DNA from 2 places in the Mesorhizobium sp. BR1-1-15 genome. Region 2 is predicted to be linked to the other one. Evidence: predicted binding sites of a transcription regulator. Region 2 holds the regulator's gene; the other holds the start of a gene.

Region 1 (5,216 bases), on a different contig from region 2:
CAGTTGCGATCGGTCGCCTCGGTGCGGTTCTGCTGCGCCCGCTGCCAGCCCGGCGTGGCGTAGCTGTTGGAGAAGGCGCCGGATTTTTCGGCGCCGACATTGTCGAACCGCGAGGCGCCATAGGGGTTCTGTCTTCCTGCCCCCTGGCCGCCTCGGCCGGAAGCGAACGAGCCGCCGCCATAGGAATTGCCGTAGCCGCCATAGGAGTTGCCGCTTTCGGCGACTTCGACATGGGTTTCAGGCAGTTCGTCGAGGAAGCGGGAGGGAATCGTCGATTGCCACAGGCCGTGGATGCGGCGGTTGGAGACGAACCAGATGTGCAGGTTCTTCTTGGCGCGGGTCACGCCGACATAGGCCAGCCGGCGCTCTTCCTCCAGGCCGGAACGGCCGCCTTCGTCCAGCGCGCGCTGGTGCGGGAACAGGCCTTCCTCCCAACCCGGGAGAAAAACGGTCTCGAACTCGAGGCCTTTGGCCGAATGCAGCGTCATGATGTTAACGGCGTCGAGTTCGGCGTTCTGTTCGGCATCCATGACCAAAGCGACATGTTCGAGGAAGGAGCGCAGCGATTCGTACTCCTCCATGGAGCGGATCAGCTCCTTGAGGTTTTCCAGCCGGCCAGGCGCCTCGACCGAACGGTCGTTCTTCCACATGTCGGTGTAGCCGCTCTCTTCCAGGATGGTCTCGGCGAGCTCAGTATGCGGCGTGGTTTCCAGCGCCTTCTGCCAGCGTTCGAAATTGGCGGCGACCTCGCGCAATGCGGCGCGCGGCTTGGGCTTCAATTCATCGCTCTCGGCGAGCTTGGCAGCGGCTTCCAGCATCGGTACACGCAGCGCGCGGGCCGTGTCGTGGATCTGACGGATGGTGGTTTCGCCGAGGCCGCGCTTGGGCACATTGACGATGCGCTCGAAGGCGAGATCGTCGGCGCCTTGCGCGACGACGCGGAAGAAGGCAAGCGCGTCGCGGATCTCCATGCGCTCATAGAAGCGCGGGCCGCCGATGACGCGGTAGTTCAGACCGAGCGTGACGAAGCGGTCCTCGAACTCGCGCATCTGGAAGGACGCCCGCACCAGGATCGCCATGTCGTTGAGATTGTGCTTCTGGCGCTGATAAGCCTCGATGGTCTCGCCGACAGCGCGCGCTTCCTCCTCGGAATCCCAGGCGGCGTGGACGTTGACCTTGCCGTCCTCGGGATCGTCGCGATCGGTGAACAGCGTCTTGCCGAAGCGGCCTTCATTGTGGGCGATGAGGTGCGAAGCGGCGCCGAGGATATGCGCGGTGGAACGATAATTGCGCTCCAGCCGGATGATGGTGGCGCCGGGAAAATCCTTGTCGAAGCGCAGGATGTTGTCGACCTCCGCGCCGCGCCAGCCATAGATCGACTGGTCGTCGTCGCCGACGCAGCAGATGTTTACGGTGGCGCGGGTTTCGGACGAAGAGCGCCCGATCTCCCCCCTTGAGGGGGAGATGTCGGCGGAGCCGACAGAGGGGGGCGGTGCCCCACCGGCCTGTCGGCGCGAGGCACCCCCCTCTGTCCTGCCGGACATCTCCCCCTCAAGGGGGGAGATCGGCTTGCCTTCAGGCCGCTGCGCCAGGAGCCGCAGCCACATGTATTGCGCGGTGTTGGTGTCCTGGTACTCGTCGACCAGGATGTATCTGAACCGCTTGTGATACTCCTTCAGCACGTCCGGATTGGCGCGGAAGATGCGGATAGGGTGGCAGAGCAGATCGCCGAAATCGCAGGCGTTCAGCGTCTGCAGGCGCTCCTGATAGGCCTTGTAGAGCTCGCGGCCCTTGCCGTTGGCGAAACTGCGCGCATCGCCCTCGGCGATATCGGCCGGGCCTTGCCCCTTGTTCTTCCAGCCGTCGATCATCTGCGCGAACTGCTTGGCCGGCCAGCGCTTGTCGTCAAGGCCCTCGGCCTGGATCAATTGCTTGATCAGCCGCACGACGTCGTCGGTGTCGAGGATGGTGAAGTCGGATTTCAGCCCGGCAAGCTCGGCGTGCCTGCGCAAGAGCTTGACGCCGATCGAGTGGAAGGTGCCGAGCCAGGGCATGCCCTCGACATTGCCTTCGCCGATCAGGATGCCTATGCGCTGCTTCATCTCGCGCGCGGCCTTGTTGGTGAAGGTCACGGCCAGGATCTGCGAGGGAAAGGCTTTTCCGGTCGCCAGGATGTGGGCGATGCGGGTGGTCAAGACGCGCGTCTTGCCGGTGCCGGCGCCGGCCAGCACCAGAACGGGACCTTCGGTGGTTTCCACCGCCAGCCGCTGCTCGGGGTTCAACCCTTTGAGATAGTCGGGCGCGTTGTTGTGGCCGCTGCGGGCAGCCATGGCGCGCGCGGCGATGCCCGACGGGGCGGTGGGCCGCGCATCGGGTTCATCGAAAAAGGGCATGTCTTCGGAAAAGCCGGACATCGCCCCCGAATGTAGTGATTCGGTGGAGAAAGACCAGAACTGTCTACGTTTTGTTCCACTCCTGATTGTTTCCGGCCTGCTTGACAGGCAGGGCGGGTGAGGGAAAGCTGCGCAAAGGGCAGGGAGGGGATCCTGTTGCCCACGGCCGCCTCGAGGCGCGCAACAGTCGAAGGAGTATCATCTTGGCTGTCACCATCACCTCCCTCATCCTCTTCCTCATCGGCCTCGCGCTTGGCGCCGGCGGCATCTGGTTGGCTTCACTGGGAGGCAGCTGGTACTACATCATATCAGGCATCGCCTTCCTCATCGCAGCATGGCTGCTCTACCGGCGCAGATCCACCGCGCTCTGGCTCTACGCCGCGATCGTGCTGGGCACGCTTGCCTGGGCGGTCTGGGAAATCGGCTTCGACTGGTGGGAACTCGGGCCGCGCGGCGGCATCATCGTGCTCGTCGCGTTGTGGCTGCTGACGCCGTGGGCGAGGCGGGGCCTTGTTGGTCCCGATGGCCGCGCGCCGCTCATTCTCGCCGTTTTGGCGTCGCTGGCGGTCGCCGGCTATTCAATGACGACCGATCCCAAGGATATTGCCGGCAATCTCGACACCGACAAGGTGACCCCGGCGGCCGATCTCGGCGGCGACATACCTGCCGGCGAATGGCACTTCTACGGCCGTACGCCCTATGGCCAGCGCTATTCGCCGCTCGACCAGATCACGCCGGAGAACGTCGCCAACCTGCAGCCGGCCTGGACTTATCGCACCGGCGACGTGAAAGGTCCCGACGATGTCGGCGAGACCACCTATCAGGTGACGCCGCTGAAGATCGCCGATACGCTCTACATCTGCACGCCGCACAATTTCGCCATCGCCATCGACGCCGCCACGGGCAAGGAGAAGTGGCGCTACGATCCCCAGGTCAAGCTCGACAAGGACCGCCAGCACCAGACCTGCCGCGGCGTCTCCTACTACGCCGACGCCAAGATCGGTGCCGGGCAGCCTTGCGCCGCGCGTGTCTACCTGCCGACTTCGGACGCGCGGCTGATCGCGCTCGACGCCGCCAACGGTCAGGTCTGTCCGTCCTTTGCCGAAGGCGGCACGCTGAACCTTCTGACCGGCATGCCTTATCCCAAGTCCGGCTATTACTATTCGACCTCGGCGCCGCTGATATCGGGCGGCAAGATCATCGTCGGCGGCGCGGTCAACGACAATTATTCCACGCAGGAGCCGTCCGGCGTCATCCGCGCCTTCGATGCCTCCACGGGCGCGCTGATCTGGAACTGGGATTCCGGCAATCCCGACCAGACCACGCCGCTGGCGGCAGGCCAGACCTACACCGCCAATTCGCCCAACATGTGGTCGACGCCGAGTGCCGACGAAAAGCTCGGCCTGCTCTACATACCGCTCGGCAACCAGACGCCGGACCAGCTCGGCGCCGGCCGCAGCGCCAACGTCGAGAAATTCTCCTCCTCGATCACCGCGCTCGACCTCAATACGGGGCAATTGAAATGGGTGCGCCAGACCGTGCACCATGACCTGTGGGACATGGACGTGCCGGCGCAGCCGAGCCTTGTCGACATCACCAAGGCCGACGGCACGGTCGTGCCGGCGCTGGTGGGGCCGACCAAGCAGGGCGACCTCTACGTGCTCGACCGGCGCACCGGCGAGCCGGTCATCCCGGTCAAGGAAGTGCCGGCGCCCGGCGGCGCCATCGAAGGCGACCACACATCGCCCACGCAGCCGGTGTCGGACCTTTCCTTCAATCCGCCGCCGCTGACCGATGCCGACATGTGGGGCATCACCATGTTCGACCAGCTGGCGTGCCGGATTGCGTTGCACAGGCTGCGCTACGAGGGCCGCTACACGCCGCCATCGCTGCAGGGCACGCTGGTCTATCCCGGCAATTTCGGCGTCTTCAACTGGGGCGGCGTGGCGGTCGATCCGGTCCGGCAGGTGCTGTTCGGCATGCCGACCTATCTCGCCTTCACCTCCAGGCTTGTGCCCCGCGCGGACGTGCCGCCGCCAGGCGACGCCAAGGGCAGCGAGCAGGGGCTGAACCGAAATGACGGCGCTCCTTATGCGGTGGTGATGGGACCGTTCCTGTCGCCGCTCGGCATTCCGTGCCAGGCGCCGCCATGGGGCTATGTCGCCGGAGCCGACCTCAGGACCGGACAGATCGTCTACAAGCACAGGAACGGCACGGTCTATGACATGACGCCGCTGCCTTTGCCGCTGAAGGTCGGCGTGCCCGGCATTGGCGGGCCGATGATCACCGCCGGCGGGGTGGCTTTCCTCGGCGCCGCGGTCGACGACTACCTGCGCGCCTACGACCTGACCTCAGGCAGGCAGCTCTGGCAGGCGCGCCTGCCAGCCGGCGGGCAATCGACGCCGATGACCTACACGGTGGCTGACGGGCGCCAGTTCGTGGTCATCGTCGCCGGCGGCCATGGCTCGGTCGGCACCAAGCCCGGCGATTATGTAATGGCATACGCACTGCCGAAGTAAGGAACGGGTTCGGTCCCGCAGGATCGCGCCCTAGCTGATTCCGAGATGGCTCTTCAGGCTTGGCACCGAGCCGAGCACTTCATTGGTGAGGTCAGGCCCGGCGGCGGCTTCGGCCTGTTGGATCAGCGCGGCGCCGGCCTGCCTGATCTGCGCCATATCGAGGCCGGAGGCCTTGAGCGCGGCGACGCCGTTGATCAGTGCGCCGGCCTTTTCGCCGAGAACACCGCCCAGCGCGCCTTGCAACGAGGACAGCAGGCCACCACCGCCGGCCGCGCCGGCGGCCATGACGTCGTATTGGCGGGCG
Region 2 (5,216 bases):
GGCTGCTGTCGCCGCATCGGTGGAGCGCTCGCGGTCGGTGTCCTCGATGCGCAGCAGCATCGTACCGCCGGTGTGCTTGGCGTAGAGCCAGTTGAAGAGCGCCGTACGCGCGCCGCCGATGTGCAGGTAGCCGGTGGGCGAGGGGGCAAAACGGGTGACAACCTTGTCGGACATACAACTCTCGGGAAACGTCTGGAGCGGGGTGCGGATCACACGCACTTTCGCGCGTCGCGCGTTCATGTAGCATAGGGTGTCGAGGGCGCAAGGGGCAGACCCGATGGCTGGAGCGGGCAGGGGCGCGGAGGAAGGCGAGGACGTCGTTGCCGGCGTCAGCGAACGCTCTTTTTTTGCCACGCCCGCGCCCGCCTCATTGCCGCTGGCGTTGTCGCCCCTACAGCAGCCGGGCAAGTCGCCGCCGGCGGATGTTTCCACGCCGCCCGGCGTCCCCGCAGCCGGCGCGGCCGAGCGCCTGCGCCGTGAGTTCGGCCGTGCCTCGTGGCCTCGTCTGCGCAACGGCGTGGCCAGAGCGTCCGAGCTCGAACTCGATCGGGGCGTAGCCTTCCTGCTCGTGCCGGTGTTCCTGGCATGCGGATCGATTGCGTATTTTTCGTTGGCGGCGGAGCCGGGCTTTGCCAAGCCTGTCGCGGTCGCGATCCTGATGTCGCTGTGCGCGCTCGTTTCACGCTCATGGCCGAAAACGCATCTGTGCTTCATGGCGGCGCTGTTGTGCGCGCTCGGCATGCTCGCCGGCAAAGTCGAGACGTGGCGAGCGGGAACGCGGATGCTGGGCTCGGAAATCTCCACGCAAATCACCGGCCGCGTCGTTTCGGTCGACCAGATGGAGACCGGGCGCATCCGGCTGACCATCGATGTGACATCGACCGCGCGGCCGAAACTACTCTACGCGCCGGAGCGCGTTCGCCTTTCGGCACGCAAGGTGCCGGCTGAAGTGACGGCCGGTTCGCTCGTGACCGGCTATGCCAGGCTGTTGCCGCCGACCGGACCGGTGCGGCCGGACAGCTACGACTTTTCCTTCGACAGCTACTTCGCCGGCATAGGCGCCAGCGGCTTCTTTCTCGGCAACCCCAAAATCGTCTCAGCCGATGACAGGCCGCTGTGGGCCGCCCTTTCAGCCGCCATCGAGAGTGCTCGCGAAAGCATTGCCGACCATATCAGGGGCAGCATCGGCGGTGCCGAGGGCGAGATCGCCGCGGCGCTGATCGTGGGTGTGCGCGCCGGGATTCCCGACGAGATCAATGAAGCGATGCGACGCACCGGCATCTACCACATCATCTCAATTTCCGGGCTGCACATGGCGCTGGTCGCCGGCACGGTCATGGGTCTGCTGCGTGGCGGCTTCGCGCTGTTCCCGAATTTTTCCTCCCGCCGGCCGGTCAAGAAATACGCGGCCGCGGCGGCACTTTTCTCGATCGCCGCCTACCTCGTCATTTCGGGCGTCGTTGTCGCCGCCGAACGCAGCTTCATCATGCTGGCGGTGATGCTGATCGCCGTTCTGTTCGATCGGGCGGCACTCACCATGCGCAATCTGGCTATTTCGGCGATCGCCGTCATCGTGGTGTCGCCGCACGAGGTGGTAGGGCCGAGCTTCCAGATGTCGTTCGCCGCCACCGCGGCCCTGGTCGGCGCCTATGCCGGCTGGTCGGATCGCAAAGCCGACAAAGCGCGGACCCCGCCGCCGCAACGGACCTTGCCTGGCCTGCTGACGCGAAAATTGCTGCTGGCGACAGGTGGGCTGGCGATGACCTCGATTATCGCGGGAAGCGCCACGGCGCTTTTCGCCATCTGGCATTTCCAGCGCGTGTCGCCGCTCAGCCTGTTCGCCAATCTTGCCGTCATGCCGATCGTTTCTGTCGTGATGTTCCTTGCGGTTGCCAGCGCGCTGCTGATGCCGTTCGGGTTCGATGGACCATCCCTTTATCTGATGGGCAAGGGACTGGCCGCGATGATCGCCATATCAGGATGGATCTCGCAACGCTCGCCGGTCGACGCGGTCGGGTTGATTTCGCAGCAATCCGTCCTTCTGGTGGCGATCGCCCTGGTCATCGCGACGATGGCCACGACATGGCTGCGGCTGGCGGCACTTCCCTTCGCGCTCGCCGGCCTGTTGACCGTCTCGGACACGCGCACGCCGGACGTGCTGATTTCGGAGGATGCCCGCCTGGTGGCGTTGCCGATCGGCGGCGGCGAGCTCGCGATCAACCGGGCGCGCCCGAACGAATTCACCGTCGATAATTGGAAACGCGCGCTGAAGTCCGAAACCATCGTTGCGCCGGAACTGTTCGACAGCGGAGACCGACAGTTCGACATCTTCGATCCCGCGCAACTTCCGGCGGGAGCGCCTTTCTATTGCTTCACGGGCCTGTGCATGGCCCGGCATACCTCGGGGGCGATCATCGCGCAGGTGGAGGATCGCAAGGACGCCTGGAGGGCCTGCTCCTATGCGGATCTGATCGTCATCAACGACCCCGCGGGCTACGACCCCTGCCACAATCCGCTGGTTCTCGTTATCACCAAGCGGCAGCTCGCTCGTAAGGGAAGTGCCGCCGTCTTCTTCGACCGGCAATCGGCGACGGCACCGGCACGGGTCAGCTTTGCCGTCGACAGGCCATATCGGCCTTGGCACGAACAGCGAAAATTCTCACGCGAGGCAAGGGGACTGCCGCCTTACCGTAAACCCGAAAAGCCCACCGCCGACCCCGCTCAGTAGCGCCTGATCAGGCCGACCAGCTTGCCTTGCACCTTGACCCTGTCCGGTCCGAAAATACGTGTTTCATAGGCCGGATTGGCAGCCTCGAGCGCAATCGAAGCACCCTTTCGGCGGAAGCGCTTCAGCGTTGCTTCCTCCTCGTCCACCAGGGCCACGATGATCTCGCCGGGACTTGCGGTGTCGGCATTGCGGATGATGACCGTGTCGCCGTCGAAAATGCCGGCCTCGATCATCGAATCGCCCTTGACCTCCAGCGCATAGTGTTCGCCGCCCATGATCATGTCAGGCGGCACTGAAATGGAATGCGTCTGATGCTGGATGGCGTCGATCGGCACACCCGCTGCGATGCGACCCATGACCGGGATCGACACCGCTGAAACCGCATCGTCGTCATTGCCGACAGCGGGCAGACGCGAAGACGTCGCCGGCTTGATCTGCCGGCTAGGGCTGCTGCCCTGTCCGAGGCTGCCCTGGATGACGCTCGGGGAGAACTTCTTTGCCGCGTTAAGACCCGGCGCGATCGAGTCCGGCAGGCGCAGCACCTCCAGCGCGCGCGCCCGGTTGGGCAGGCGGCGAATGAAGCCGCGCTCCTCCAACGCCGTGATCAGCCGATGAATTCCCGACTTGGAGGCGAGGTCCAGCGCTTCCTTCATCTCGTCGAAGGACGGCGGAATGCCGCTTTCCTTCAGCCGTTCATGGATGAACATCAAGAGTTCATGTTGCTTGCGCGTGAGCATGGCGGCCCCCAAAGGCATTGCACGAAGGGTCTGGAACCAGAATCAGAAAACAAACCCAGAACAAACACTATCTGTTCCAGTTGTGTTCCGCAACCATTTAAAGTTTAATGAATTTGTTAAGGCGACGGAAACGAAATGCCCTCCCGCAGCCAGCATCCTGCCAGCGCGGTCCGTCGTCAATGCGCTCCCGGGCCCTTTGAAACTATTTTGGTTAATGGCCTGTGGCCCGACCGGTCTCCACTCTTGGCACAAGCCTGCAAGCTGGGTGACCGGCAGGTGCGGGGTGCGTTTGGGCGGATTAGAAACCCCTGCGGCTCGTGAACGAAACGAAACCAAAATGCCAACTTCCTGCCGGAAAACGACGAGGCACCACCACTGGTCGCGATGGGCTGCGTTCGCTCGCTCCTTGCTTCCCGTTCGCTTGACGAAACCGTATAATAATGTACGGTTTTCGAAGAGGAACACCAATGACCACGCCGAAGCAGGCCGCGCGACGCGAACGGATAGAGGAGGCCGCCTATGCGGTGCTCCGGGAAACCGGCTACAAGAGCGCCTCCCTGCTTGCTATCGCCAAGCGGGCATCGGCCTCGAACGAAACCCTCTACAACTGGTACGGCAACAAGCAGACCCTGTTTCGATCCTTGATCGAAGCCAATGCGGGAGAGGCAAGGAAGCTGCTGGAGGACGCCCTTCACCAGGCGCGCGATCCGCTCAAAACCCTGAACTTGCTCGGGCCAGTCCTGCTGACCCTCGTGACGGGCGACAAGGCGGTGGCGCTCAATCGCGCCGCGGCCGGCGACGTCAACGATACAGGCACGCTTGGCCAATCGATCGCGCAATTCGGCCGCAATACCATAATGCCGCTTGTTGGCGACCTGCTTCGAACCGCAAGTCGGGCCGGCCTGATCGCCTGTGACGATCCTGCCGAAGCCGCCGACATCTACATCAGTCTTTTGATCGGCGATCTCCAGGTTCGCCGGATCGTTGGGGTGCTCGAGGAACTGCCTCGGGCGGAAATCGAGCAAAGATCGAACCGGGCGTTCACCCTGTTCTTGCGCCTCTATGCGGCCAGCCCTTGCCCGGGCGGCAAAACAGCCGGCCCGTTTCCAGGGCGCTCTTCTCACCGAGGAACATCGCGACCATGAGCAAAATTCCCGATCTCGCAGCGATCGAGGCAATGGACACCGCGGATCCGCTGCGTGCCATGCGTGACCGCTTCACCTTGCCCCAGGGGGTGATCTATCTCGACGGCAATTCGCTGGGCGCCGCTTCGCCCGCCGTGTTCGGCGAGCTGCAGAAGGCCGCCACGCAGGAGTGGGCGCAGGATCTCATCCGCGCCTGGAACACCGCCGGCTGGTTCGACATGCCGGTCGAACTCGGCGACCAACTCGGGCGCCTGATCGGGGCCGCCGCCGGCCAGACGGTGGTCTGCGATACCACCTCGATCAACATCTACAAGGTGCTGCATGCGGCACTCGGGATGCGGCCGGACAGGTCAGTCATCGTCGCCGAGGGGGACAGCTTTCCGACCGATCTCTATATGGCCGAAGGCGTTGCCTCGACGCGGCCGGGCACGGTGCTGCGGCTCGAGGGTGTCGATGCGCCGACCATAGAAGAACTGATCGACGAGCGGGTCGCGGTCATCCTGGTCAACCACGTCAACTACAAATCCGGGCAGTTGCGCGACATGGCCGCGCTGACGCGGACGGCACATGATGCCGGCGCGCTGATCGTCTGGGATCTCTGCCATA

The links. Region 2 encodes LexA, which represses DNA repair genes until DNA is damaged. Its sites were predicted from a motif close to TGTTCNNNNTGTGTTCNG; they were not measured.
Region 1: a site for LexA is predicted at 2,455-2,472, ahead of LB541_RS21665 (ATP-dependent helicase). Genes of this name have one in related genera too.

What each region holds. Positions count from the first base shown of each region.
Region 1 covers NZ_JAIUIF010000014.1:25,225-30,440, reverse strand. Annotated here, with positions in the region: gene LB541_RS21665 (ATP-dependent helicase) at 1-2,414, opposite strand, end outside; gene LB541_RS21660 (glucose/quinate/shikimate family membrane-bound PQQ-dependent dehydrogenase) at 2,597-4,912, shown strand; gene LB541_RS21655 (hypothetical protein) at 4,943-5,216, opposite strand, start outside.
Region 2 covers NZ_JAIUIF010000006.1:173,322-178,537, forward strand. Annotated here, with positions in the region: gene gltX (glutamate--tRNA ligase) at 1-174, opposite strand, end outside; gene LB541_RS13455 (ComEC/Rec2 family competence protein) at 278-2,728, shown strand; gene lexA (transcriptional repressor LexA) at 2,722-3,465, opposite strand; gene LB541_RS13465 (TetR/AcrR family transcriptional regulator) at 3,933-4,610, shown strand; gene kynU (kynureninase) at 4,607-5,216, shown strand, end outside.